DNA from 2 places in the Pseudarthrobacter sp. H2 genome. Region 2 is predicted to be linked to the other one. Evidence: predicted binding sites of a transcription regulator. Region 2 holds the regulator's gene; the other holds the start of a gene.

Region 1 (11,465 bases), 1.8 Mb from region 2:
GAAACTACGACCGCAGCATCCTGGCCCGGATGGCAGCACGCCCGCCGCGCCGGATGATGGAGTACTGGGCGCACGAGGCCAGCTTCATCCGGCCGGACCATTTCCAGGACCTCGTACTGTGGCAAAACCGGAAGTGGGTCGGCGCCTCCGCGATGGACCCGGACGTCCGGGACGCCGTCGCCGCCGCGGTGCGGGAAGCCCTGTCAACCGGACGGCCGATGACGGCCGCGGAACTGACGGTGCGGCTCGGCCACGTGGAGGACCGGCTGCGGGACAACTGGGGCTGGAACTGGAATGCCGTCAAGCGGGTCCTGGAACACCTCTTCGAGGAGGGCCTCGTCTCCGCCGACTCCCGGACCGAATCCTTCGAACGCCGCTACACCCTGACCGCCAGGGTCCTGCCCGGCACGCTCCTTCCCGGCACGCTCCTTCCCGGCACGCTCCTTCCCGGCACAGCCGGGCCAGCTGCGGGCCGGGAGCCGGATCCGGCCGCCGCCATGGACCGGCTGATCGACGCCGCCGCGCAGGCCCACGGGATCGGGACCGTGCGCTGCTTTGCGGACTACTTCCGGACGCCGATGGGGGCAGCCGCCGTTTCCGTGGGGCACCTTGTCGAGGCAGGCAGGCTCCGGCCGGTCGCCGTCGCCGGCTGGGACAGGGCGCTGTACCGGCATGTCGAGGCAAAGCTCCCGCGCGCGGCCACCGGGCGGGCCCTGCTCAGTCCGTTCGACTCCCTGGTCTTTGAGCGCCGCCGGCTCGAGGAGCTGTTCGGCTTCCACTACCGGATCGAGATCTACACACCGGAGGCGAAGCGCCGCTTCGGTTATTACGTGCTGCCGTTCCTGCTGCGGGACGGGATCGTGGCACGGGTGGATCTGAAGGCCGACCGGGCCGGCGGCACGCTCCTGGCGAGGGCCGCCCATGCCGAGCCCGGCGCGCCGGCGGACACCGCCGTCGAACTCGCCGCCGAACTGCAGCTCATGGCGGAGTGGCTGGGACTGGACCGCGTCGCCGTCTCCCCGGCAGGTGACCTGGCACCCGCGCTCGCCGAGGCCGTCGCGGGGGCTGTCGCGGGGACTGTCGCGGGGACCGCGGCGGCGTATCCGCTCTGAGGGAACAGCGGCCACCGGCCCGGTGTCTCTCCCGTAGACTGAACACGCCAGAATTCGGCAGCTTGAGACTGGGAGCAACTTCACGTGGCATCACTTTTCGAAAAACTTCTCCGCACGGGTGACAAAAAAACCCTGAGGCAGCTGCGGAACTATGCCGATTCCATCAATGCCCTGGAAGCCTCGTTCAAGACCTTCACCGACGCCGAGCTGCGCGAAGAGACGGACCGCCTCCGCGAGCGGCACGTGGACGGGGAGAAACTGGACGATCTCCTGCCGGAGGCGTTTGCCGCCGTCCGTGAAGCGTCCTCCCGCACCCTCGGCCTGCGCCACTTCGATGTCCAGCTGATGGGCGGCGCCGCCCTGCACCTGGGAAACATCGCCGAGATGAAGACCGGTGAAGGCAAGACCCTCGTGGCCACCGCTCCGGCCTACCTCAATGCCCTCGCCGGCAAAGGCGTGCACGTCATCACCGTCAATGACTACCTCGCCGAATACCAGTCCGACCTCATGGGCCGCGTCTACCGCTTCCTGGGCCTGAGCAGCGGGTGCATCCTGTCCAACCAGGACCCGGCACTGCGCCGCGAGCAGTACGCCGCGGACATCACCTACGGCACCAACAACGAATTCGGCTTCGATTACCTGCGCGACAACATGGCGTGGGACAAGTCCGAGCTCGTCCAGCGCGGCCACCACTTCGCCATCGTCGATGAAGTGGACTCGATCCTCATCGACGAGGCCCGCACGCCGCTCATCATTTCCGGCCCCGCCCAGGGCGACACGAACCGCTGGTACAGCGAATTCGCCAAGGTGGTCACGCGCCTGGAGCCGGAGACCGACTATGAGGTCGACGAGAAGAAGCGGACCGTCGGTGTGCTGGAAGGCGGCATCGAAAAAGTCGAGGACTACCTCGGCATCCACAACCTGTACGAGTCCGCCAACACGCCGCTGATCGGCTTCCTGAACAACGCCATCAAGGCCAAGGAACTGTTCAAGCGCGACAAGGACTACGTCATCCTCGACGGCGAGGTGCTGATCGTCGACGAGCACACCGGACGCATCCTTGCCGGCCGGCGCTACAACGAAGGCATGCACCAGGCCATCGAGGCCAAGGAAGCCGTCGAGATCAAGGCCGAAAACCAGACCCTCGCCACCGTGACCCTGCAGAACTACTTCCGCATGTACGGCAAGCTCGCGGGCATGACCGGCACGGCCGAGACCGAGGCCGCCGAGTTCATGAGCACCTACAAGCTCGGCGTCGTCGCGATCCCCACCAACAAGGACATGACGCGCATCGACCAGGCCGACCTTGTCTACAAGAACGAGGCCGTCAAGTTCGAGGCCGTGGTCCGGGACATTGCCGAACGGCACGAAAAGGGCCAGCCGGTCCTTGTGGGCACCACGAGCGTCGAGAAGAGCGAGTACCTGTCCCGGCTGCTGGCCAAGGAAGGCGTCCGGCACGAGGTCCTGAACGCCAAGAACCACGCCCGTGAAGCGGCCATCGTGGCCCAGGCCGGCCGCAAGGCCGCAGTGACTGTCGCCACCAACATGGCGGGCCGCGGTACCGACATCATGCTCGGCGGCAACGCCGAATTCACCGCCGTCGCGGAACTGGCAAAGCGCGGACTGGACCCGGAGGAAAACTCCGAAGACTACGAGGCCGCCTGGCCCGCCGCCTTCGAGGCCGCCAAGCAGGCGGTCAAGGACGAACACGAGGAAGTCCTCAACCTCGGCGGCCTGTACGTCCTGGGTACGGAACGGCATGAGTCCCGCCGCATCGACAACCAGCTCCGCGGCCGCTCCGGCCGCCAGGGCGATCCCGGCGAGTCCCGGTTCTACCTGTCCCTGACCGACGACCTGATGCGCCTGTTCAACTCCGGCGCCGCGGAGCGGCTCATGAACAGCTCCGTACCGGACGACGTCGCGCTCGAATCCAAGCTCGTCTCACGCGCCATCGCCTCGGCGCAGGGCCAGGTGGAGGGCCGCAACGCCGAACAGCGCAAGAACGTCCTCAAGTACGACGACGTCCTCAACCGCCAGCGCGAAGCCATCTACGGCGACCGCCGCCGCATCCTCGAAGGCGACGACCTCCACGAGAAGGTCCAGTACTTCCTGGAAGACACCATCAGCGCCTTCATCGACGAGGCCACCGCGGAGGGCACCGGCGACGACTGGGACTTCAACCTGCTGTGGTCCAACCTCAAGACCCTGTACCCGGTGAGTTTCACGCCGCGCGACGTGATCGACGAGGCCGGCGGGAAGTCCCGGATCACCGTTGAATTCCTCAAGGAAGAGATCCTCTCCGACGCCCGCCTGGTCTACCAGGCACGCGAAGAGGCGATCGGCTCCGAGAGCATGCGCGAGCTCGAGCGCAGGGTCGTCCTGTCCGTGATCGGCCGCAAGTGGCAGGAACACCTCTATGAGATGGACTACCTGAAGGAAGGCATCGGCCTGCGGGCGATGGCCCAGCGTGATCCGCTCGTGGAGTACCAGCGCGAAGGCTTCATCATGTTCCAGGCGATGATGGAGGCCATCCGCGAGGAAAGCGTCGGCTTCCTGTTCAACCTGGAGGTCGAGGTGACCCCGGCCGAGGACGTGGTCTTCGCAGACGCCGCAGGCCAGCATACGGAGCACCACGAGCCGCAGATCCATGCCTCCGGACTCGAGGCCCCCGAGAAGCCCGCCCAGCTGCAATACACCGCCCCCGGCGAGGACGGCGCGGCCGAGACCCGCATCGAGACGAAGAACCAGGGACGCTCCGGCAACCCGGCGAAGGCTGCAGCGCAGGACACCACCCGCCGCAGTGCCAGGAAGAAGCGGCGCTGAGCCGCGGCTGACTCCTGCCCGCGCGGCTGCCATGACGGAGGACCGGAACGCTTTGTTCCGGTCCTCCGTCATGCACCTGCCTCCTTCCCTGCTTCCCCAGGGCCCCAGCCGGGCCCTGCTGTTCCCCCAGCACGGGTTCCGGCGCGCTGTGACCACGCGCCTTGACCAGCGGCGCTTGACCAGCGGCGCCGGCGGACCGGCCCTTAGCCGATCTCCAGGACGGTGATGCGCCAGACCAGCCTGCTGCGCTCAAGCCGCAGGGCGACCGCCCGGACCCGCCATTCATCGACGACGACGGCGCTGGCCTCGTAAACGTCCGGGGACACCTGGCAGGCCCGGACCGAGCGGACGGAGGGGTTTCGGTGCAGCCGTCCGGCAGCCGGCGAACTTCCGGACGCCACCCTGCGGGTCAGGGCGGCCCGATGCTGCAAGGCCACCAGGCACCGCTGGTCAAGGCGCCGGGCAAGCTGCTGCGCCGGCCGGGTCCCGGCCAGGACTTCGATCGCGGCCTGCACGGTGCTGCGGGAGATGGCGCAGATTTCGCGGCCCTCATCAACCACCCGCAGGCGCGGGGGCCGGACCGCCGAAACCGGATCCGGTGAAACGGGGGCAGCCGCGCCTGCGCGGATCCCTGTCATTGCGCTCATGGTGCTTCCTTTGCCTGGTTGTGGTTGTGGTTGCTCGTGCATGTCGTGGTTTTCCCGGACGCGGTCAGGTGCTGGGCGGGAGCCGCAGGACCTGTCCCGGAAACAGGACATCGGGGTTCTCGCCGATGACGGCCCGGTTGGCCTGGTACAGCCGCGGCCATTCGGCGGCGATGTCGACGTCGGACGCGTACGCTCCCAGCGCCGCGGCCGAAAGGCTCCACAGCGAATCCCCGGCCCGGACGGCGACTTCCCCGTGGGCCGCCGCGGGCTCCTGGGGCCGAAGCTGGCGGGACGCGAGCGGACCGGGCTCGACGACGGGGCGCAGCGGCTTCCATTGCGGATCCGCCACCGGACCGCCGGCAATGGGTGGCGGTCCGGGGACCGCCGGTGCCGGGACGGCCGGTGCCGGTTCGGCGTGTTCCGCGAACCATTCGACCGGCGTCGGGGTCCATGCCGCGGAAACCGCGGTCCCCGGGGACGAGCCGGTGCCGGGCAGGCTCGGCGGTGCTGCCGCGGTGGCCAGCTGTGCGGTGATGAGCTGGAGCCCGACGGCGGCCAGGGCCAGGCGGCGCATGAAGCCGGGGCTGAACCGGCCGGCAGTTGCGGCGGCCCGGGTCTTTCCGCCGCGCTCCAGCAGGGCCGCCGCGAAGGCGATCATCAACGTCATCACCCACCAGGTGATGACGATGAGGCCCGACAGGGTGGAAACGATTCCGAGCTGGTCTTCAAAGGACAGGGACTGCTGCCGCGCCGAAGAGGACCGCCAGCGCTGCACGAGGCTGTTTCCGGTGGCTGCCAGGAAGAAGCCCAGCAGCAGGATCACGGCGGCCATCGCCGCGTCCGCCCGCAGGAGGCCCCTCGGCCCGGTTTCCAGGGGTTCCGTTGTGACCATGAGGCTGCCTCCACCATCGGATCTCGAACGGCACGTGATGCCGTTTGATGTTGTTTGATGCTGTTTGAGCTAATTTGACCGCATCGAATAGGTTTTTTCTAGGGAGGAACTGGACGGGGATGGAAAGCAGCGGGATTGACCGCCCCGGCACCCGGGCCTACGCTGGCGGCATGCGTTGGGACGCCCTGTTTGAGGACATGGAGGCACAGCTGGCCGCCGGCGAGCGGCTGGACTTTGACGCGGAAGTGGCGGAGAGGACGCGGGCGGACGCGGCTGCAGTGGAACTGGCGGACCGGCTCCGCGGTTCATTGGGACTGAGGATCGGCATCCACCTCGCGTCCGGGACCCTGTTCGAGGGGGTCCTGAGCCACGTCGGAAGCCAGTCGATGGTGCTCGACGAGCCACGGCACCAGGTGCTCATTCCCCAGGCATCGGCGGTGCGGTATTCCGGGCTCTCCCGGCTCGCCGTGACGGAGCATGCCGCGGTCCGTCAGCGCCTCGGCCTGGCCAGTTCGTTGCGCGCATTGTCCAGGGACCGGGCCAGCCTGACCGTGCTGGTTGCCCGGGGTCCGGCCGAGTCGGTGCTCCACGGCGTGATCGACCGGGTCGGGCAGGATTTCCTGGATCTGGCCCTGACCCACGCGGGCGAGGACCGCCGTGCGGCCAATGTCCGCCAGACGGCCACCATACCGTTCGCGGCCCTGGCCGGCCTCAGGTCCTCCCGCGGCGCAGACAGCTAATGGTCATTGTCGGTAATCCGTCGCTGGTTCGTCGGGGTTCAGGGCCGCGCGGCCGGGACCACGAGGAAATCCGGGGCCCGGGCCGCGTGGGTGCGGTGCCCCTGCCGCTCAGCCGGACTTGGACTTGGCCTCTTCGATCATCCGGCTCGCCTCGGCGTAGCGCTCCTGGATGTACTGCTCCAGCATGGTCTCCTCAACGCGCCACTGGCCGCGTCCGCCCACCTGGATCGCCTTGAGCTCCCCGCTGCGTACCAGCGCGTAAGCAGCGGGAGAGTTGATCTGGAGCTGCTCGGCAACGTCTGCGAGGGTCAGGAATCGGGGCATGACACCATTTTGCCACCGTTGGCGTCCTCCGGAGGGGTTATCCACAATTTGCGGGGGATGACCCGCAGACATCTTCCGTTCGGGCCGCGTGGCGGCAACAATGAGGGAGCCCGGCACCGACGGCCCGGGCGGCGACTACAGGGGGAGCAGGGCGCATGAGCGTGAACGCGGTGGCGGACGGGGCCCGGCTGAGGAAGCCATCGTGGAAAGACCCCCGTCTCCTCGTCGGGATTCTGCTCGTTCTCGCCTCGGTGGCCGGCGTCATCTCGCTCGTGGGCGCAGCGGACCAGACCACCGAGGCCTACGCCGCGAGGGAACCGATCGCCGTCGGCGAGAGGCTGACCACGGACAAGCTGCACCGGGTCAAGGTCCGCCTCGACGACGTCGAGGAGCACTATCTGACGCCGGAGACCGGACTGGGCGAGGGGCTTGTCGCTGTCCAGCGGATCGGCAAGGACCAGTTGCTCCCGCGAGAGAGCCTGGGACAGGCCGACGGGCTCGGCCGCAAACCCGTGGCGGTCACCATTGACGAAAGCCTGCCGGCCCAGGCCGTGCCGGGTTCGCGGGTGGACGTCTGGGTCGCCCTCCCGGATACGCGGAACGGCTTCGGCCAGCCGGCGCTGCTGCTGCCGGGGGCGGAGATCGCGCAGCTCACCCCGGGCAGCACCGCCCTGGGCTCCTCCCGGTCCACCGTTGTCATGGTGCTCGTTCCGGACAGCCAGATGCCGAACCTGCTGGGGGCACAGGCGAACAAGGCCAAGATCTCCGTCGTCTGGAATCCGGGAGGTGTGTCGCGATGAGCATCCCGGTGGTGACCGTCGGCCACACCCGCGAGGACCTGGTCGGTGGACTTGAACGCCTCCACGGACCGGTGTCCGTGGTCCGCAGATGCAGCGAACTCGCGGAGCTGCTCGCAGCCTGCCAAAGCGGGCTGGCCCGCGCCGCCGTCGTCGCGGCGGGCAGCGAGGAACTGACGGCGTCACTGGTTGACCGGCTCTCCGCCGTCGGAGTAGTTGTCGTGGCCCTGACGGAGGACCCCAGGGAGATGGCCCGGCTCCGCGGGATAGGCGTCGCCACCGAGTTGCCGGGGGTCCCTGCCGCGGCACTTGCCGCCCGCATCTCGGGGGCCGTGGCCCAGCTGAGCGGAGCCGGGCCGCGGCCGTGGCCGGCAGCGGACAGTGCCAGCCCGGACAGCGCCTTCAGGGACACCGCCTTCCCGGTGCCCGGGGAGGGAACCCGGCCTGCGGCGGACGGTGCCGACGGCGGCACGGGCGGCACGCCTGCCCGCGCCGGGAAGGGGCAGATCATCGCTGTCTGGGGCCCTGCTGGTTCGCCGGGCAGGACCCTGGTGGCGGCGAACATCGCCGGGGAGCTGGCCGCGGAGGGCAAATCGGTGCTGCTGGTCGACGCCGACAGCTACGGCGCCAGTGTGGCAGCCATGCTGGGGCTGCTGGATGAGGCGGCGGGGTTGGCCCAGGCCTGCCGGCTGGCGGACCAGGGACTGCTCGACGGCGACGCACTGCTCAGGATCGCCGCGCCCGTGGCCACGAGGTCGGGGACCTTCCGGGTGCTGACCGGCATCACCCGGGCGGACCGGTGGACCGAACTCCGGGCCGCCGCACTCTCGCTCGTGCTGGAGCGGGCGCGGGAGATCGCGGACGTGACGGTGGTGGACACCGGTTTCTGCCTGGAGGCCGATGAAGAGCTGAGCTTTGACACGGTGGCGCCGCGCCGGAACGCCGCAACGCTGAGGAGCCTGGAAATGGCGGATACCGTTTTCGCCGTGGGATCGGCCGATTCCCTCGGCGTGCCCAGGCTCGTCCGGGGGCTGGCCGAGCTGGAAACCGCGGTCCCGCAGGCGTCCCCGACAGTCGTGCTGAACAAGGTCCGGGCCTCCGCGGTGGGACGGTCCCCGGAGCGACAACTGCGGGATGCGTGGGAACGGTACGGCCCGGGGCCGGCGCTTTCCGCCTTCCTTCCGGCAGACCCCGCGGCGAGCGACGCGGCCTTGCTCTCCGGCTCCCTGCTGCTGGAGTCGGCCCCGGAATCGGCCCTCCGGAAAGCCATCGCAAAACTGGTTTGTGCACCCGCACAGCGAAATCGTGAATCCTCTGTCTTTACTTCCAGAGCAAAGCGCCGGGCAAAGGGTTAGGGTCGATTTAAGGTCGCAATGAGGCGGCCATCTACTGCTTTTATGGAGGCGTTTGTCGATGTCGTCTGGGTCCAGCGTGGAGGATCACCCCGTTTTGATCAGTGCCGGTGAGGGTTACCTCCAGGATTATTACGAGCACCTCCCGGAAGAGGATTCCCGGGGCTATGCCCAGGAAGCCCTGGCCGCAAGGGCGCAGGCCCACCTCCGGGTCGCCGCCAAACGGCTCCCGGGAATTGCCAATATTTCCATCATCGATGAGGGCGACTGCAGCGTCGTTTACGTGGTCACCGATGACATGCCCTTCCTGGTGGACTCGGTCAACGCGGAACTGGTCCGGCAGCAGGCGCCCATCCACCTGGTGCTGCACCCGCTGTTCGTGGTGGCGCGCAACCGTGAGGGCGGCGGACTGGTCAAGGTCTCGCGCGTGCCCTCCCATCTGGGCATCTCCAGCGGAGACACCGCGGCGATGCCCAACCTCTCCCACCTGATCGCCCAGGGCGACAACGCCTCCCACATGGAGTCCTGGATCGCCGTCGAAATCGACCGCGTCGACGAGGGCAAGCGCGCCAGGCTGCTTGACGGTATCCGGCATGTGCTCAGCAACGTCCGCGCCGCCGTCGAGGACTGGCCCAGGATGCGCACCAAGGCGCTCGAGATCGCCGCGGACCTGGACAAGGTATCCAATCCGGCGCAGATCGCCGAACTGCGCCAGGCCCAGGACCTGCTGCGCTGGCTGGACGATGGAAACTTCACCTTCCTCGGCTACCGCGAATACGACCTCGTCAACGTGGCCGGCGAGGACGTGCTGGAACCCCGGGATGACAGCGGCCTCGGCCTGCTCCGCGGCGGCACCGGCACGCCGCACCAATTTCAGCACCTCACCTCGGCAGGCCGGAAAAAGGCCCGCGAGAAGCGTGCGCTCGTGATCACGAAGGCCAACTCCCGCTCCACGGTGCACCGGCCGGCGTACCTGGACTATGTCGGGGTCAAGAGCTTCGACGCCGCCGGCAACGTCAACGGTGAGCGCCGCTTCATCGGCCTGTTCGCCACGAGCGCCTACGCCGGCTCCGTCCGCGATATCCCCGTGGTCCGCGAAAAGGTCGCCACAGTGCTGAACGACGCCGGCTTCCCGCCGGATTCGCACTCGGGCAAGGATCTGCTGGGCATCCTCGAGACCTACCCCCGCGACGAGCTGTTCCAGATCGAGATTCCCGACCTCGAGGCCACCACCACCGGCATCCAGCGGCTGCAGGAACGCCGCCGGACCCGCCTGTTCCTCCGGCCCGATATTTACGGCAGATTCATGTCGGCCGTCGTCTATCTGCCCCGCGACCGCTACACCACGAATGTTCGCCTGCGCATCGAGCAGGAACTGCGGGAAACCTTCAACGCCGTGTCCATCGACTACGAGGCCCGGATGACCGAATCCGCGCTCGCCCGGCTGTTCTTCCGGATCCGGCTGCCCAAGGACGCGGACGTCAGCAACGTCAACAGCGACGAACTGGAGAAGCGGCTGGTCCGGGCCGCACGCTCCTGGAGCGAGGGCATCGCCGAGGTCCTGCGCGCGCGGGCCGAGAACGGCGGTGCCGAGGATGCCAAGGAACTCGCAACCATCTGGGCCGAAGCCTTCCCGGAAAGCTACCGCGTCGGCTACGAAGTGGAAGACGCCCTGGAGGACATTGCGCGCTTCGAGAAATACGGCGCGGCGGCCGAACGGGCCGGGGAAACCGTCAAGGAGAAGCCCGGCGTCCACGTGTACCTTCCGGAAGGTGCCGGCGCAACGCTCGAGGAGGACGCGCGCGTCAAGCTCTACATGCTGGAGCCCAAGAGCCTGAGCCAGATCCTGCCCTATTTCCACAACCTCGGCCTCGAGGTCCTCGACGAGCGTCCCTTCGAGATCGAAACCTCGGACGACCGTGACTTCTTCCTCTACGATCTCGGCCTGAAATACCCGGCCGGGGTGGACCCCCTGGGCACCGGGCAGCTGCTCGGGGATTCCTTCGGGGCAGCCGTGTCCGGTGTCGTGGAGTCGGACAGCTTCGACCGGCTGGTGCTGCGTGAGGGGATGCACTGGCGCCAGGTGATCGTGCTGCGCGCCTACGCCAAGTACATGCGCCAGATGGGCAACACCAACTCCTTCGGGTTCATGTCGGACACCCTGCTGGCGAACCCCGATGTGACGCGCGGGCTGACGGCCCTGTTCGCGGCCCGCTTCGATCCCGCGCTGGACGACGCCGAGCGCGCGCTCAAGCAGGACGAGGCCCGGGCCGGACTGGACGCCGCCATCGAACAGGTCGCAACCCTCGACGCCGACCGGGTGCTGCGCACCTTCAGGAACCTCATCCAGGCGACGCTGCGGACCAACTACTTCCAGAACAAGACGCACGTCAGCTTCAAGCTCAATCCCGCCCTCATCGAGGGGCTGCCGTTCCCGCGGCCCATGTTCGAGATCTGGGTCTACGCGCCCCGGGTCGAGGGCGTTCACCTGCGCTTCGGCAAGGTGGCCCGCGGCGGGCTGCGCTGGTCGGACCGGCGCGAGGATTTCCGCACCGAGATCCTCGGCCTGGTCAAGGCGCAGACCGTCAAGAACGCCGTGATCGTTCCCACTGGGGCCAAGGGCGGCTTCTTCGCGAAGCAGCTCCCGGACCCGGCAGCGGACCGGGCCGCGTGGATGGCCGAGGGCGTCGATTGCTACAAGACCTTCATCCGCGGGCTCCTGGACATCACCGACAACCTCGTCACGACGGCGGAGGGCGAGACGGTCGTGCCGCCGGC
Region 2 (11,465 bases):
GATCGCGTCGACGGCCTTGAGTTCGTTCATGACTGTTTCGAAGGCGCCGACGCCGGGGACGACGAGGCCGTCGGCGTTGAGGACATCCTCCGGTTTGGAGCTCAGGATGACCTCGGCCCCCGCCCGTTCCAGGGCGCGGACGGCCGAGCGGACGTTGCCGGAGCCGTAGTCCAGCACCGTCACGGTGGGCTTGCCCTCGGGCGACGCGGGTTTCCGGCCGGCCTCGGGATTGATGACGGCCCCGTCCCGGATGTCCGGGCCGGTCACAGTGCGCCCTTCGTGGACGGGATGCCCTTGACCCGGGGATCGGGCTCGACGGCCGAGCGCAGGGCGCGGGCGAAGGCCTTGAACTGGGCCTCGACGATGTGGTGCGGGTCCCGGCCGGCGGTGACGTTCATGTGCAGGCAGATGCCGGCGTGCAGGGTGATGGCCTCGAAGACGTGGCGGGTCAGCGAGCCCGTAAAGTGGCCGCCGATCAGGTGGTATTCCTGGCCGGCCGGCTCGCCGGCGTGCACCAGGTAGGGGCGGCCCGAGACGTCGACGACGGCGTGGGCGAGGGCCTCGTCCAGCGGCACCGTGGCCTCGCCGAAGCGGCGGATGCCGGCCTTGTTGCCCAGGGCGGTGCGCAGGACCTCGCCGAAGGTAATGGCGACGTCCTCGACCGTGTGGTGGACGTCGATGTGGGTGTCGCCGGTGGCCTTGACCGTCATATCGATCAGGGAGTGCTTGCTCAGTGCCGTCAGCATGTGGTCGTAGAAGGGCACCGAGGTGCTGATGTCCGAAACGCCGGTGCCGTCCAGGTTGATCTCGACCAGGACGGAGGACTCGCTGGTGGTCCGTTCCATCCGTGCGGTGCGGCCCTCGGCAGCGGTTGATCCGGTGTTGCTCATGTGGGTGTTTCCTTTGGAAGAAGGCATGGTGCTGGGCAGCCTGGCAGTGGTCCTGTCCAAGGCTTAAGTCTAGGCCTGCAGCGCTGCGCGGCCGGTCAGGATGCGTTCGAGGGCCTCGAGGAACGCTGTGGTTTCCGTCTCAGTTCCGGCCGTCACGCGCAGGTGGCCGGGAATGCCGACATCACGGATGAGCACCCCCGCGTCCAGCAGCCCCTGCCAGGTCTCGTGCGGGTCCTCGAGGCCGCCGAAGAAGACATAGTTGGAATCGGAAGCGGCCGGCTTGAGGCCCATCCGCTGCAGTTCGGAGACGATCCGGTCCCGCTGGCGCTTGATGTCCTCGACGTCGGCCATGAGCGCCACCCGGTGGTGCAGGGCGGCCAGGGCCGTGGCCTGGGTGATCGCCGAGAGGTGGTACGGAAGGCGGACCAGGCGCAGGGCGTCGGTCACTTCGGGTGCCGCGGCCATGTACCCCAGCCGCGCGCCGGCGAGGGCGAAGGCCTTGCTCATGGTCCGGGAAACGATGAGCCGCTCCCGTCCCGGCAGCAGCGTGAGCGCGCTGGGCGTTCCGTCGTGGGCGAATTCGTGGTAGGCCTCGTCAACGATCACGATGGTCTGGCTGGCCTCACCGGCGGCGTAGACGGCCTCCACGACGTCGACGCCAAGGCCGGTGCCGGTGGGGTTGTTCGGGGAGCACAGGAAGACGACGTTGGGTTGGAGTTCGCGCACCTGGCGTGCTGCCGATTCCGCGCTCAGACCGTAGTCCCCGGCGCGCACGCCCACAAGGTATTCCGTGTCCGTGCCGGCGGCCAGCAGCGGGTACATGGAGTATGTGGGAGGGAAGCCCAGAGCAGTGCGGCCCGGGCCGCCGAAGGCCTGGAGGATCTGCTGGAGCACCTCGTTGGAGCCGTTGGCCGCCCAGATGTTCTCCGCGCCCAGTCCGTGGCCGAGATACTCCGCCAACGCTTCGCGCAGCTCGGTGAATTCGCGGTCCGGATACCGGTTCAGGCCCACTGCCGCTGCCGTCACGGCTTCGGAGATGGCCGCCTGGACGTCGGCCGGGACACCATGGGTGTTCTCGTTGACGTTGAGCAGGATGGGGACGTCCAGCTGGGGCGCCCCGTACGGGCGCAGGCCGCGCAGATTGGTCCGGAGGGGAAGTCGGTTGAGGCGCTCTAACTGGTCAGTCACCTCAACAGTTTAAGTGAGGCCGCGGCGGGCCCTGAAACTGTGACGCCCCGGCCCCGTCTTTTGGGGCTGCCGATGCTTGGGGAGCCGGGCTACTTGGACGGTACGAAGAGCTGCTGGCCCGGGATGACGCGCGCTGCGTCAAGGTTGTTGAGCTGGACGATGTCCGCGACGACGTCCCGGGGATCGCGCTCCGGTGCGACAGCCCCGGCGATGGCCCACAGGGAGTCCCCGGCCTGGACCGTCACGGACACGGTAGGCGTCAGCGACAGCTCGGATGCGGAGTCCGCCGCCTTGGCGGGGGCGTTGAGGAACCCGCTGAACGAGAGAATGAGGGCGGCCAGCAGGATAAGCGGAAGGCCGAAGAAGATGAACCTGCCCCGGCGGGTCAGCCGGAGCGGGGCCTGCCTGGCACCGGGGGCAGCGGCCGGCGCCGCCGGAGCGTGGCTGCCAAAGGACCGAACCTGTTCGGATGGATCGTACTGGCCGAATGTGTCGTGAAACGCGCCTGATGCTGACATGAACTTAGCCCTCCTGGACCATACGGTGCCGCTGCCGCCAGGCAGCCTGCCCTCGAACGTGTTGCCGAACGTCTACCTCTGCTTTGGCCTCAGCCAATCGAATACATATTCGAACTTTGCTGGTTCTGTTTTAGCACTTATTGACGAACATTGTCGAGACTCGCTAGAACAAATGTTTGAAAATCCGGTCCGGCTGGCCTACGTTTGAGTGACAGAACAAGCTCTTCCGGAGTTGAACCCAGTATTTGATCAGCAGCAGTTGAACCCAATAGTTGAACCCAGCCGTTGATCAGCAGTAGTTGATCAGCAGGGTCTGACAATTCAGACCGGAAGATCCCGGCCACCGCGGAACGGCGGCCGGGCGGATTGGAAAGGCGTTGGCGAACATGGCAGCACAAGCCACCGGCGGCAGGGCCACCCAGCGGGGTCCCCAGCCGGCCCGGGCACCCAAAAGCCTCACCGTCCGGCAGAAGAAGATCCTGGAAACCATCCAGCGGTCCGTGACGGACAAGGGATATCCGCCGTCCATGCGCGAGATCGGCGACACCGTCGGGCTCGCCAGCCTGTCCAGCGTCACGCACCAGCTCTCACAGCTGGAGAAGCTCGGTTACCTCCGGCGCGATCCCAAGCGTCCGCGCGCCATGGAGGTGCTCATGCCGCTGACCCTCGACGAGGGGACCACCGGGATTTCCGGTGTGGCGAAATCCAGCGGCCTGCGGACCGTGGGAGGGCTGTCCGTTTCGGAGCTCGCCAGCGCCACGGACACCGCCATGGTGCCGTTAGTGGGGCGGATCGCCGCCGGCGGCCCCATCCTCGCCGACCAGGTCGTGGAGGATGTCATGCCGCTGCCGCGCCAACTGGTGGGCCACGGCGAACTCTTCATGCTGAAAGTGGCCGGCGATTCGATGATCGACGCCGCCATCTGCGACGGCGACTGGGTCGTTGTCCGGCGTCAGAGTGACGCCCTCAACGGCGAAATCGTTGCCGCGCTGCTGGATGACGAGGCAACGGTCAAGACCTTCCGCCAGCGCGACGGCCACACCTGGCTGCTGCCGCAGAACACCCAGTACGAGCCCATCCTCGGCGACCACGCCGTCATCATGGGCAAAGTCGTCTCGGTCCTGCGCTCCCTCTAGGCCGCCGCCGAACGTTCCCGGCCGTTCCCGGCCGGCCCGCCGGCCGCCTGCGCCTACGTGGCAGCCTGCCGGGACTCCTTCGACAGCCGTTCCAGGGCCGCCAGGGCAACCGCAGGGTCGGTCGTCGGCCAGAACGGCGGCAAGGCGGCGCGGAGGAAGGCTCCGTAGCGTTCGGTGGAGAGCCGCGAATCCAGCACCGCCACCACGCCCTTGTCCGTCGTCGAACGGATCAGCCGGCCGGCCCCCTGGGCGAGCCGGATCGCGGCATGGGTGGCCGACACGGACATGAAACCGTTGCCGCCGGATTGGGCAACGGCCCGTGAGCGGGCGGTCATCAGCGGATCATCCGGCCGGGGGAAGGGAATCCGGTCGATGACCACGAGCCGGCAGGAGTCGCCGGGTACGTCGACACCCTGCCAGAGGGACATCGTGCCGAACAGGCAGGTGTCCGGCTCCTCGCCGAACTGCCGCACGAGCCCGGTCATGGTCGAATCACCCTGGCACAGGATGTCCATGTCCAGCCGGGGCCGCATTGCCTCGGCCGCGTCCTCCGCGGCGCGCCGCGAGGAGAAGAGGCACAGCGCTCCGCCGCCGGAGGCCCGGATCAGGCGCTCGAGCTCGTCGAGGGCTTCCGGCGAAGCCCCGCGGCCGGGTTTGGGCAGGTGCTTGGCGACATAGAGGATGCCCTGCTTCGGATAGTCGAAGGGGGAACCGACGTCGACGCCGGTCCAGCTGGGCGCGCCGGGGCCCACCAGTCCGAGGCCTCCGGCAGTCGGTTCGAAAGCGGAGCCGATCGCCAGCGTCGCAGAGGTCAGGATGACGGTGTGGTCCGCGAACAGCCCTTCCCGCAGCCGCCCGGCCACGCTGAGCGGTGCCACGTTGATCAGCGCCGGTGCGCTCTCGTCCGGCGGGGAGTATCCCTGTGCCGGGTCGAAGGTGCTGTTGCGGGAGAACCACACGACCTCGCGGTTTTCGCGGGCGGCCAGGAGCCGCTCGCAGAGTTCCAGGATGACCATGAGGCGCGAGCGCGCGAGCTGGCGGCCGCCGTCGGGCGTGCTGGCGCTGTCCCCCTTGGAATCGGAGAGGGCCGCGCGGCAGGCATCGCGCAACTGGTCGACGCAGTCCAGCTGTTCGCTGTTGAGCCCGTTGGGCAGGAGGCCGCTGGGCGCGCCTTCGATGGCCAGTTCGAGGTGGGCGGCCGCGTTGTTCAGCGCGTCCACGGTGATGCCGGTGTGCTTGCGGGCGCCGGAGGCGGCGGCGTGCACCATGGCCACGGAAAGCTGGCCGGACACGGCGCCCGTGACCCGGTCCTGGAGCTCGTGGGCCTCGTCCACGACCACGACATCGTAGTCCGGGAGCACGGCCAGGCCTTCGAAGGCGCTGACGGCGAGCATGGCATGGTTGGTGACGACGACGTCGGCGTCGGCGGCGTTCTGCCGGGCCAGTTCGCTGAAGCATTCGGCCGCGAGCGGGCACTTCTGCGCGCCGAGGCATTCCATCGAGGTGACGGAGACCTGCCGCCAGGCCCGGTCCGTGACACCGGGCACGAGTTCGTCCCGGTCCCCCGTGGCCGTGTCCTCGGCCCATTCGCGCAGCCGGACGATTTCCTTTCCCAGCTGGGAGGACGGGCCGCCCAGGGCCGCCGCGAAGTGCGGCACGGACGTGTCCTCGCCGAGGGAGAACAGCTGGCCTTCGGAGGGCTCCTCGGACGGGAACCCGCCCTCGAGCTTGTGCCGGCAGACGTAGTTGGAGCGGCCCTTGACGAGCGCGACCTTGACGGGACGTTCGAGGGCGGGGGTGATGGTCTTGAGCAGCCGGGGCAGGTCGCGGCCCACGATCTGGGTCTGCAGGGCCAGGGTTGCGGTGGAAACCAGGGTGGGCTTGTCGCTGACGAGCGAGTGGGCGATCAGCGGAATCAGGTACGCCAGGGACTTTCCCGTGCCGGTTCCGGCCTGGACCAGCAGATGGTCACCGGTGTCGATCGCGTTCGCCACCTGCCGCGCCATTTCGTGCTGGCCGCTGCGGCTCTGCCCGCCCATGCCGGACACCGCCCGGTCGAGCAGTTCGATCACGAACCGCTCGCCGGCCGGGCCGCCGTCGGGTGCGGGCGCGTCGGGTGTGGGCGCATCCGGTGCGGGCGCATCAGGTCCGGGCGCATCAGCCCCGGTCACCGCGTCAGTCATTGCTGATGAACGAATCCAGTTCAGCGGCGAAGCCTTCGCGCACCATCACCACGGCCCTGGTGCCGGTTTCCTCGTGCTGGAGGCTGAGGATCTCGGCGTCGGTTTCGTGGAGCTTGCTGAGCAGGTCACCGCGGTTGTACGGGATCATCAGTTCCAGCTTCACGCTGGGCCGGGGAATACCCTCGCTGATGGCCTTCAGCAGCTCCGGAATGCCCTCGCCGGTGCGTGCGGAAACCACGACATGGCGCGGTTCGCGCTGCTTGAGGCGTTCGATCACGAAGGGATCGGCGGCGTCGGCCTTGTTCAGGACGATGATTTCCGGGACCTTGCGGGCGTCGACTTCGCTGAAGACTGCCCGGACAGCGGCGATCTGGCCCTCCGGATCGGGATGGGAGACGTCCACGATGTGCAGGATCAGATCAGAGTCGGCGACCTCTTCCAGGGTGGAGCGGAATGCCTCCACGAGCTGGGTGGGCAGCGAGCGGACGAAGCCCACGGTGTCGGCGAGGGTGTAGCCCAGGCCGTCCGCGGTTTCGGCCTTGCGGACCGTCGGGTCCAGGGTGGCGAACAGGGCGTTCTCCACCAGGACGCCGGCGTCGGTCAGCCGGTTCAGCAGGGAGGACTTGCCCGCGTTGGTGTATCCGGCAATCGCCACCGAGGGGACGGCATTACGACGGCGGTTTGCCCGCTTGGTTTCCCGGGCCGGCTTCATCGCGGCGATTTCGCGCCGCAGCTTGGCCATCCGGGTACGGATCCGCCGCCGGTCCAGTTCGATCTTGGTTTCACCGGGACCGCGCGAGCCCATGCCGGCGCCGGCGCCGCCCACCTGGCCACCGGCCTGTCGGGACATCGACTCGCCCCAGCCACGAAGGCGCGGGAGCAGGTATTCGAGCTGGGCCAGTTCGACCTGGGCCTTGCCCTCGCGGCTCTTGGCATGCTGCGCGAAGATGTCCAGGATCAGGGCCGTCCGGTCGATGACCTTGACCTTGACAATGTCTTCGAGGGCACGGCGCTGGGAGGGCGCGAGTTCGGCGTCGACCACGACGGTGTCCGCGCCGGTGGACATCACGATGTCCTTGAGCTCCTGGGCCTTGCCGGAGCCGAGGAAGGTGCCCGGATCGGGCTTCTGGCGGCGCTGGACGAGTCCGTCGAGGACCTCCGAGCCGGCCGTCTCGGCCAGGGCTGCGAGTTCGCGCAGGGAGTTCTCGGCGTCGGCGAGGGTGCCTTCGGTCCAGAGCCCGGCCAGCACGACGCGCTCCAGGCGCAGCTGGCGGTATTCGACTTCGGTGACGTCTTCGAGTTCGGTGGACAGGCCGGCGGTACGGCGCAGGGCGTGCCGTTCCTCGAGGTCCTGCTGGTCGCCGTCGTAGCTGCCGTGTTCCTCCGCCAGCCCGGAGATCGCTTGGGCCCTGCCGAGCACGGTCCTGGGGTCGGCGCCGTCGTCATCCGGGCCGGTACTGCGGCCTGTGGTCCGGGCGGGGGTGTCCTTGGAGAGGATCCGGTCGATAACAGCCTGGATTTCCTCGGGGCTCATGTCCGAGGCTGCTGAATCGGGTCCGGTGTTGGGCTGACTGGTCATGGTCTCCTTTGAAGGTTCGGCACTTTCAGAATAGTGCCGATTGATGCTGTGTGGCGCGGTATTCGCGCTGGGCTGACGGCTGGAGGTCATCCGGGCCTCCTGGAATGCCTGCGGCGGCGCCGGCAGGGTGGGCTCCAATGCGGAGCGGAAGGGAAAGGTGGTGCGGCGCGAGGCGCCGATGGGGTGAAAGAATTTATGCGGTCAGCATTACGGGACTCCAAGTGAAAGGCGCGCCGGACCGGTGACGTCACTGCTGTGAGTTCCCTGCGGGGGCGCCGAGCGGAAGGTATCAACCTGCGTCGCTGCGGGGACGGGTTTCAGGCCGTGTGGTTGAAACCCGTGCCGGCTACTTGAAGTTCAAGATCATGTGTTTAAGCCTAGCAGACCGCTCTGATCCGCCCGTGCCCCGGTTTCCCATCGGGGCCGCGGGCCAACTAATCTGGCCAGTTATGGAGTCCGCACACTATTTCAGCGCCCAGCCCGCCGGGCCGTTCACCCGCAAGCCACTGACCGTGGAGCTTGCCGGCGAGACGCGCCACCTGCAGACGTCCTCGGCGATCTTCAGCCCGGACGGCATCGACAAGGGGACGGCCGTCCTGCTCGCCGAGGCGCCCGCCCCGGCACCGCAGGGAAACCTGCTCGACATCGGCTGCGGCTGGGGGCCGGTCGCGCTGACCATGGCCCTGCGGGCGCCGCACGCCCAGGTGTACGCGGTGGATGTCAATGAGCGCTGCGTGGCGCTGACGAACGAGAACGCCGCCCTGCTGGGGCTGGGAAATGTCACGGCCAGCACTCCGGACGCCGTGGACCCGGAGCTTCGCTTCGACACGGTCTGGTCCAACCCGCCCATCCGGATCGGCAAGGATGAGCTTCACGCGCTGTTGCTGCTCTGGCTGCCCCGGCTCGCCCCCGGCGGCTCTGCCTGGCTGGTGGTGCAGAAGAACCTGGGCTCGGATTCGCTTCAGCGCTGGCTGGCGGCCGAGCTGGATTCCAGCTTCACGGTCACCCGGGAGAGCACCTCGAAGTCCTTCCGGATCCTGCGGGTCAGGAAAGCGTCCCGCTAGCGACGATCACGGCCGGGCCGCTGAGCTCGACGTGCTCGTGCCCCTCCGGGCCGAGGAAGAACTTCACACTCACGACGCCGCCGGGCACGTGGACGTTCCAGGCGTCCGGTGCGCCCTGGCCGGCCCAGTGGCGGATCGCGACGGCGGCGGCGCAGGCGCCGGTGCCGCAGGACTGGGTCTCCCCCACTCCCCGCTCGTGCACCCGCATGGTGATGGTCCCCATGCCGTCGTGGACCAGCGGCTCGGACGGCACAACGAACTCCACGTTCGTACCGTGCGGCGGCGCCGGGTCAACGTGCGGTGCGGTGAACAGCTGGGTCGCTTCCAGCTCTGCCGGTTCGGCGAGGGCCACGACCGTATGCGGGTTGCCCATGCTGACCGAGAGCGCGGGCCTGGCCACTTCCAGCCCCGCGGCGCTGACCAGCGAATCCATGGCCCGGGCGATAGCCTCGCCCGGGAAAATGAATTCCCAAGGGCCCATGTCCACTGCGTAGCCGGCCGCCGTGCGGACGATCGTCTTCACCCCGCCGCGGGTGCCGATGGTCAAGGACTTCCCGGCCGGCAGATCGACCAGGCCCTCCGCGATCAGGAAGTGCACGAAAACCCGGACGCCGTTGCCGCACATTTCCGAGAGCGAGCCGTCGCCGTTGCGGTAGTCCATGAACCACTCGGCCTCCGGGTGCCGTGCCAGCAGCTCCTGGCCTTCGGGGAGCAGCCGGGACGGTACGGCGCGGATCAGCCCGTCGCCGCCGATCCCCCGGTGGCGGTCGCACAGCGCCGCGACCTGCCCGGGAGTGACGGAGAGGGCGCCGGTGGGATCCGCGATCAGCACGAAGTCGTTGCCGGTGCCGTGGCCCTTGGAAAACTTCAGTCCGCTCAGGGCTGCAGTGCCGGGCTCAGCGTTACGGTCGGCGGCCACTGCCAGGGATTCGTCCATGTTCCAAGGTTACCGGTCCGGTGGAGGCTTCGCGGCAGAGGGCGGCGGCCTTGGCCGCCAGCTCCGGATCCTGCCAGTCAAGCCAGGTGATGCGCGGATCCGCGCGGAACCAGGTGAGCTGGCGCCGGGCGAACTGCCGGGTGGCGATGATCGTTGCCTCCGCGGCCTGATCCACGTCCGATTCGCCGTCGAGGACCTTGAGGAACTGGGCGTAGCCGAGGGCCCGGGGCGCGGTCTTCCCCAGCCGGAGTCCCGCTGCGTCGAGCGTCCTCACTTCTTCGAGCAGGCCCTGGTCCACCATGCGGTGGACACGGCGGGCGAGCCGTTCGTGGAGCAGCGGGCGGTCCACCTCCAGCCCGATCTGCACGGCCGGCGCGAAGTACTCGCGGGTGGGCATGAAGGAGCTGAAGGGCCGCCCGGTCAGTTCGAACACCTCCAGGGCGCGGACGATCCGGCGGGCGTCGGCGAGCCTGCCCGCGGACACCGGGTCGACACGTTCCAGCCGGGCCCGCAGCGGCGCCGGTCCCGCCGCTGCCAGCTCCGCCTCGAGGCGGCGCCGGATGGCCGGGTCCGTGCCGGGAAACTCCAGGACGTCGAGGGCCGCACGGACGTACAGCCCGGAGCCGCCGGCCAGGATCGCGCGTTTCCCGCGGCCGTGGATCCCGGCAACCAGGGCCCCTGCCTGCTGCTGGAAGTCGGAGACACTGGCTTCCTCGGTCACGTCCATGATGTCCAGGAGGTGGTGCGGCACGCCCCGGCGTTCGGCCGCGGTGATCTTCGCCGTGCCGATATCCATGCCGCGGTAGAACTGCATGGAGTCGGCATTGATGACCTCGCCGCCAAGTTCCAGCGCGAGCGAGACGGCGAGATCGGACTTGCCGGAGCCGGTCGGCCCGACGACGGCGATCACCGGCGGCGCGCCGGGAGCGGCGTCCGGCGCGGCATCCGGCGTCGTGTCTTCCGGCGTCGTGCCTTCCGGCGTGACGGCCACCAGGCTAGCGGCCGCGGGCCGGGAGGCCCGGCATGCCCAGGGACACGCCGGTCCTGCCGGCGGCGGCTCCCGGGGCGGGAACCCCGCAGGAATCGGCCTGGGAGCGGTCCCACGCGTCGCCGGCGCGGGAGCGGCGGAGGCTGTAGTCGGCCGCCAAGGCAGGGTCCGCCACGAGGTGGAAGGCGGCGGCCTCCGTGATGGTCACCGTGACGAGGTCGCCCGGGCGCGGCACGCCGGCGCCGTCCGGCACCGAGAAGTGGACGAGCCGCTGGTCCTGGGCGCGGCCGGAGAGGCGGTGGGTTTCCTCGGACTTGCGGCCGGACTGCGCGGTGACCATCACCTCCACGCGGCGGCCCAGCTGGCGGGCGTTTTCCTCCGCCGCGATCCGGTCCTGCAGGGCGGTGAGCCGCTCGAAGCGTTCCTGCACCACGGCCTTGGGGAGCTGGTCCGGCAGGTCCGCGGCGGGGGTGCCGGGGCGCTTGGAGTACTGGAACGTGAAGGCGGTGGCGAAGCGGGACTTCGCCACGACGTCGAGGGTGGCCTGGAAGTCCTCTTCCGTCTCGCCGGGGAAGCCGACGATGATGTCGGTGGAAATCGCGGCGTGCGGCATCTTCTCGCGGACCTTGTCCAGGATGCCTAGGAATTTGGTGGAGCGGTAGGACCGCTTCATGTCCTTGAGGACCTTGTCCGAGCCCGACTGCAGCGGCATGTGCAGCTGGGGCATGACGTTGGGGGTTTCGGCCATGGCGTCGATCACGTCGTCGGTGAAGGCTGCCGGGTGCGGGCTGGTGAACCGCACGCGTTCCAGGCCGGGGATGTCGCCGCAGGCGCGCAGCAGCTTCGAGAACGCCTGCCGGTCGCCGAATTCCACGCCGTAGGAGTTCACGTTCTGCCCCAGCAGCGTCACTTCGATGGCGCCGTCGTCGACGAGGGCCTGGATCTCGGCCAGGATGTCGCCGGGGCGGCGGTCCTTCTCCTT

What was found. The regulator LexA, encoded in region 2, represses DNA repair genes until DNA is damaged. The targets are predictions, from matches to a motif close to TCGAACANNTGTTCGA.
Region 1: the regulator LexA is predicted to act here: its motif matches at 5,558-5,573, upstream of ACQCSZ_RS03950 (LysM peptidoglycan-binding domain-containing protein).

The regions. Positions count from the first base shown of each region.
Region 1 covers NZ_CP189594.1:832,821-844,285, forward strand. Annotated here, with positions in the region: gene ACQCSZ_RS03935 (winged helix-turn-helix domain-containing protein) at 1-1,112, shown strand, start outside; gene secA (preprotein translocase subunit SecA) at 1,197-3,935, shown strand; gene ACQCSZ_RS03945 (Rv3235 family protein) at 4,139-4,582, opposite strand; gene ACQCSZ_RS03950 (LysM peptidoglycan-binding domain-containing protein) at 4,647-5,474, opposite strand; gene ACQCSZ_RS03955 (hypothetical protein) at 5,594-6,214, shown strand; gene ACQCSZ_RS03960 (helix-turn-helix domain-containing protein) at 6,323-6,538, opposite strand; gene ACQCSZ_RS03965 (hypothetical protein) at 6,694-7,338, shown strand; gene ACQCSZ_RS03970 (AAA family ATPase) at 7,335-8,690, shown strand; gene ACQCSZ_RS03975 (NAD-glutamate dehydrogenase) at 8,749-11,465, shown strand, end outside.
Region 2 covers NZ_CP189594.1:2,589,497-2,600,961, forward strand. Annotated here, with positions in the region: gene hisH (imidazole glycerol phosphate synthase subunit HisH) at 1-267, opposite strand, end outside; gene hisB (imidazoleglycerol-phosphate dehydratase HisB) at 264-890, opposite strand; gene ACQCSZ_RS12235 (histidinol-phosphate transaminase) at 960-2,078, opposite strand; gene ACQCSZ_RS12240 (LysM peptidoglycan-binding domain-containing protein) at 2,168-2,596, opposite strand; gene ACQCSZ_RS12245 (hypothetical protein) at 2,595-2,804, shown strand; gene lexA (transcriptional repressor LexA) at 2,983-3,732, shown strand; gene ACQCSZ_RS12255 (ATP-dependent DNA helicase) at 3,786-5,915, opposite strand; gene hflX (GTPase HflX) at 5,908-7,494, opposite strand; gene ACQCSZ_RS12265 (class I SAM-dependent methyltransferase) at 7,944-8,558, shown strand; gene dapF (diaminopimelate epimerase) at 8,539-9,495, opposite strand; gene miaA (tRNA (adenosine(37)-N6)-dimethylallyltransferase MiaA) at 9,461-10,405, opposite strand; gene miaB (tRNA (N6-isopentenyl adenosine(37)-C2)-methylthiotransferase MiaB) at 10,491-11,465, opposite strand, start outside.